DNA from 2 places in the Streptomyces sp. PSU-S4-23 genome. Region 1 is predicted to be linked to the other one. Evidence: predicted binding sites of a transcription regulator. Region 1 holds the regulator's gene; the other holds the start of a gene.
What was found. Region 1 encodes HspR, which represses chaperone genes until heat shock. Its sites were predicted from a motif close to TTGAGNNNNNNNNNCTCAA; they were not measured.
Positions count from the first base shown of each region.

Region 2: the regulator HspR is predicted to act here: its motif matches at 1,516-1,534, upstream of lon (endopeptidase La).

Region 1 covers NZ_JBVMUU010000002.1:4,129,461-4,132,359, forward strand. The annotation lists gene ACZ79I_RS18855 (sugar ABC transporter substrate-binding protein) at 1-1,130, opposite strand, end outside; gene ACZ79I_RS18860 (heat shock protein transcriptional repressor HspR) at 1,472-1,924, opposite strand; gene dnaJ (molecular chaperone DnaJ) at 1,929-2,899, opposite strand, start outside.
Region 2 covers NZ_JBVMUU010000002.1:5,919,478-5,922,376, reverse strand. The annotation lists gene lon (endopeptidase La) at 1-1,493, opposite strand, end outside; gene ACZ79I_RS27125 (rhomboid-like protein) at 1,736-2,515, opposite strand.

The sequences.
Region 1 (2,899 bases):
AGCCCGATCGCCTGGCAGTCCGACTTGTACCTGGCGGTGCAGATGTCCTTCACGGTGTAGATCTCGTCCTGGAGCACCGTGTCCTCGATGTTCTCCCTGGTCAGGGCGACCACGGGCACGAGCATCGCCGGGATCCGCTTCTGCGTCGGGCTGTCGACCTTGTCCCGCGTCAGCGCGTCGAACTCGATCGAGCGGCCCTGGACCTTCGCCACCGCCATCTCCGCGGCGCTGGTCGCCTCCTGCGGGTACGACTTGTATACACTCATGTACTGGTCGCCCGCGACGACCCGCTGCACCGCGGCGAGCTCCGCGTCCTGGCCGGTCACCGGCGGGACCTTGTTGACCCCCGCCTCCTTCAGCGCGTCGATGACGGCGCCGGCGATACCGTCGTTCGCGGAGTAGACCGCGGCGATGTTGTTCAGCCCGACGGCCCGGATCGCCTCCGCCATGTTCGCCTTGGCGGCCTCCGGCTTCCAGTCCTTGGTGTCGTACGTCTTGACGATGTTCACCTTGTCCTTGAGTTCGCTGAGCGCGCCCTCCTTGAACTGCGCCGCGTTCGGGTCGGTGACCGAGCCGTTCATCATGATGATCTTGCTGTACGACGCCTTGGCGCCGAGCGCCTCGACCAGGGAGCGGCCCTGCACCTGGCCGACCAACTGGTTGTCGAAGGAGATGTACGCGTCGATCGGGCCCTGCGCGAGCCGGTCGTAGGCGATCACCGGGATGCCCGCGTCCTTGGCCTTCTTGACGCCCGGCGCGATGGCCTTGGCGTCCACCGCGTCCACGAGCAGCACGTCCACCTGGTCGTCGATCATCTGGTCGAGCTGCTTGCTCTGCTCGGCCGCGTCCGCGTCCGCGTTGGCGTAGACCACCTTGCCCTGGCCGTGGGTCAGGGCCGTGATCTCCTTCTTGATGATGGGGTAGTCGAACTTCTCGTAGCGCGTGTTCTCCTTCTCGGGCAGAAGGAGACCCACCGTGATGTCGTTGCCCTTCTTCGGCGTCACGGGGGTACCACCCGTGTCGGCCCCGTCCATGACGCCGCATGCGGCCAGCGAGAGAGCCGACGCGGACGCGGCCAGGGCTATGGCGGCACGACGCACAGCGGTCCTACGAGGAGTACGAGTGTTCACATCAGGTGCCTTCCGGGCGGAGAGGGGGGTGGCTTTGAGACCCAAGTGGCTGAAAGCCAACGCGGCGACGGTATACACCGTCAAGAAGTAGGCGTTAACGAGATGGCAACGGCATCGTTGTGGGGGTCAAGTGAAGACAAAGAGCGTCATGTGAGCATGTGCCGCCCGCACATCTTCGTGACCTGAAGACACCGCTCCCCGCGCACACCGGAACGTGACTCGCCGGTCGACGGTCCGTCACGACGGCACGTCCGGCGCCGCCCCGGCTTTCCTTCGTTCCGGCCGCACACGGCAAAGGGCCCGGAGGTCGTCCGCCTCCGGGCCCTTGAGATGAGATGCCGTCAGTCCGTCTGCTGCTGCCGCTTCGGCCGCCACACCACCAGCGCGCTGGTCTGCTGGACCTCCTGGTACGGCACCAGGTCGCGGCGGTACGAGGCGTGCACCGCCGCCTCGCGCTGCCGCATCGCCGCGGCCGCGCCGTCCAGCGCGGCCTCCAGCTCCGCGACGCGGGACTGGAGCGCGGCGACCTGGTTCTCCAGTTCGATGATGCGCTTGATGCCGGCCAGGTTGATGCCCTCGTCCTGCGACAACTGCTGCACCTGGCGGAGCAGTTCGATGTCGCGGGCCGAGTAGCGCCGGCCCCGGCCGGCCGTGCGGTCCGGGGAGACGAGGCCGAGGCGGTCGTACTGCCGCAGCGTCTGCGGGTGCAGGCCGGAGAGCTGGGCCGCCACCGAGATGACGTAAACCGGGGTTTCCTCGGTCAGTTCGTACGGATTGCGTCGACGGCCGTCCATCTGGTCATGCTCCCTTCGCGGCCTGGAACAGCTCCGCCCGCGGGTCCTCCCCCGCGGTTGCTTCGCGATACGCCTCCAGCGCGTCACGAGCCTTCCCCGAAAGGTCCCTGGGGACACTCACCTCGACCGTCACCAGCAGGTCGCCGCGCGTGCCGTCCTTGCGGACCGCACCCTTGCCGCGCGCACGCATCGTGCGCCCGTTCGGCGTGCCCGGAGGCAGCTTCAGCGTCACCGGGGGCCCGGCCAGCGTGGGCACCCGGATGTCGGCGCCGAGCGCCGCCTCCGTGAACGTCACCGGCACGGTCACCGTCAGGTTGTCGCCCTTGCGGCCGAACACGGGATGCGCGGCCACGTGGACGACCACGTACAGGTCGCCGGCCGGGCCGCCCCGCTCGCCGGGCGCGCCCTTGCCGCGCAGCCTGATGCGCTGGCCGTCCGTGACACCCGCGGGGATGCGGACCTGCATGGTCCGGGACGACTTCGCCCGGCCGCTGCCCTTGCACTCGGGGCACGGGTGCTCCGCGATCAGGCCGCGGCCCTTGCAGTCCGGGCAGGGGTCGGTCAGCGAGAAGCCGCCGCCCGAGCCGCGCGCCACCTGCCCGGTGCCGACGCAGGTCGGGCACACGCGCGGTGTGCCGTTCTTGTCGCCGGTGCCCGAACACGCCTTGCACGGCGCCTGCGAGGACATGCGCAGCGGCACGGTCGCGCCGTCCACCGCTTCCATGAAGCTCAGCGTGACCTCGGACTCGATGTCCTGGCCGCGCCGCGGCTGCGTCCGCGTGCCCGCGCCGCCGCCACCGCGGTTGAACAGGCCCCCGAAGACGTCACCGAGTCCGCCGCCGAAGCTCCCTCCGGCGCCGCCGCCCTGGCCGCCCTGGCCTCCGAAGAGGTCACCCAGGTCGAAGTTGAACGAGCCGCCGCCCGCCCCGGGGCCGGGGCGGAAGCCGCCGTTGCCGAAGAGGGCGCGGGCCTCGT
Region 2 (2,899 bases), 1.8 Mb from region 1:
AGCTCCATACGGTCGAGGAGTGCCTCCGGAATGGCTTCGAGGACGTTCGCGGTCGCCAGGAACACGACGTCGGACAGGTCGAGTTCGACCTCCAGGTAGTGGTCCCGGAAGGTGTGGTTCTGGGCCGGGTCCAGCACCTCCAGCAGGGCGGCCGCCGGGTCGCCGCGGAAGTCGGAGCCCACCTTGTCGATCTCGTCCAGCAGGACCACCGGGTTCATGGACCCGGCCTCCTTGACGGCACGGACGATCCGGCCGGGCAGCGCGCCCACGTAGGTGCGCCGGTGGCCGCGGATCTCGGCCTCGTCGCGCACGCCGCCGAGCGCGACCCGGACGAACTTCCGCCCCATGGCGTGCGCGACGGACTCCCCGAGGCTCGTCTTGCCCACGCCGGGCGGGCCGACGAGCGCGAGCACGGCGCCTCCGCGCCGCCCGCCGATCACCCCGAGGCCCCGGTCGGCGCGCCGCTTGCGCACCGCGAGGTACTCGGTGATCCGCTCCTTGACGTCCTCCAGGCCCGCGTGCTCGGCGTCCAGGACGGCCTTGGCCCCGCGGATGTCGTAGCTGTCCTCGGTGCGCTCGTTCCAGGGCAGTTCGAGCACGGTGTCGAGCCATGTGCGGATCCACGATCCCTCCGGGGACTGCTCGCTCGCCCGCTCCAGCTTGTCGACCTCCTTGAGAGCGGCCTCGCGGACCTTCTCGGGGAGATCGGCGGCCTCGACGCGCGCGCGGTAGTCGTCGGACTCCTCGCCCTCCTCGGTGTCGCCGTTCAGCTCGCGCAGCTCCTTGCGGACGGCTTCCAGCTGGCGGCGCAGCAGGAACTCGCGCTGCTGCTTGTCGACGCCCTCCTGGACGTCCTTGGCGATGGACTCGGCGACGTCCTGCTCGGCGAGGTGGTCGCGCAGCTGCTGGGTGGCGAGCTTCAGCCGGGCGACCGGGTCGGCGGTCTCCAGCAGCTCCACCTTCTGCTCGGTCGTCAGGAACGGCGAGTAGCCCGAGTTGTCGGCGAGCGCGGAGACGTCGTCGATCGCCTGGACGCGGTCCACGACCTGCCAGGCCCCGCGCTTCCTCAGCCAGCTGGTGGCCAGGGCCTTGTACTCCTTGACCAGTTCGCCCACGTGTCCCGGCAGGGGCTCGGGCACGGTCTCGTCGGCCCGGGTCCCCTCGACCCACAGCGCGGCACCCGGCCCCGTGGTTCCCGCACCGATCTTCACCCGTCCGCGGCCGCGGACGAGGGCGCCCGGGTCGCCGTCGGCGAGCCGGCCGACCTGCTCGACGGTGCCGAGCACACCGGTGCTCGCGTACGTCCCGTCGATGCGTGGGACCAGGAGAACCCTGGGCTTTCCGGGCTCGGACCGAGCGGCGGCCTGCGCCGCCTCCACCGCCGCGCGCACCTCGGAGTCGCTCAGGTCCAGCGGAACCACCATCCCGGGCAGTACGACCTCGCCGTCGAGCGGCAGCACGGGCAGGGTGAGCGGTGTGGACGTCGAAGCCATGATCTCCCCTTCGGCAGTCAAGTTGAGCTATGCCGACTCAATGCAGCACGCGATTCGATTGTTCCCCAAGAGGTGTTCGCCAGGAGCGATCGCTCCGTCGAGTCGCGTGAGCGGCCGCCCTGCGGGCCCGGGTCCCGTCCGGATCGAGACCGTCCCGGCCCACCGCCGCGGGGGCCGGGCCGCCCGGCCGGGCGAACGGCCGCCGGGGAGGCAGCCGTTGCCCGCTCGTACGCCGGCCGGGGTCAGCCGGCCGCGGCGGCGGCCCGAGGGCCCGTCCGCCGCCACTGCCGTACCAGCGGCCAGGTCGCGATCCCGATCGCCAGGGACAGCAGATGGCCCCAGTCGGTCAGCGGATCCGTGCACACGACCAGGTCCTCCAGCAGCAGCCCGCCGTACCCGACGAGCACCGTCCAGCGCAGCCCGGGCCGCAGAAGACCCGTCAGAGCGCCGAGGCAGGCCGCGACGCCGAAACTGATGCCGTAGTCGAGGCGGTGCAGCGAGCTGTCGGGGAGGTGGCCCGCCAGCACCGCGAGACCCACCGGGACCTCGGTGGCCAGGGTCGCCAGCACATGGCCGAGCAGGAAGACGAGGGCCGTGCGCGCACCTCCCGTACGCCGTTCCAGCGCCGTCAGGACGAACGGGAAGGCGAGCGCGTACGCCGAGGTCATCCCGCCGGCGATCCACAGCGCGCTGGCGATCAGCACCCGCAACGGGCTGTGCGTCAGATGGGCCACGTCGGTGCTGGACTCCTGGTACAGGGTGTGCACGAGCGACGGGTCGGCGAACTCGGCGAACAGGGACGTCGTGACGAGCACGACGGCGTATCCGAAGGTGAACGGCGTGCCGGTGGGCGTCGGCAGGAGCCGCCAGGGGCGTGGGAGCGTCCCGGGGCGCGGGGCCTTCGCCACGGCGGGTGCCGGGGCGGGTGGCGCCACGCGCTGGCGCGGCATGCCGTCCAGCAGCCGAGCCCCCGCTCCGGGGGGCGTGAGCGTGGCATCAGCCGCCGAGACCGTACGTTCCACAGCGCGTCGCTCCTTCCGTCACGCCCCACCCTTGGCGCCCCACGGGTCACTGTCCATGACCGACGCCACGCCAGACGCGATTCACAGCGACTTCCCACCTGAGCTGGGCGTCCGGCGGGCCTGCGCTCGAACGGCTGTTCATGCCTGCGACGCCCGGTCGGGCGTGCGGCGCGGGCCCACGTCGCCCACGGACCCGGCCCGCGCGCCCGCGACGTGCCGTCGCGGCACTCCCGCGCCGACGGGGTCCGGAAGAGTGCGGGCCGCCCGCCCGTGGCCGGCGGCCGCCCGGGCGGCAAGACGGCGTGCGCGCCGCCGAGACCGTGGCCGACGCCGACCGTCGCGTCACCACCGCCGGACACGCCGCCGCGCCCCCCGGCATCGACG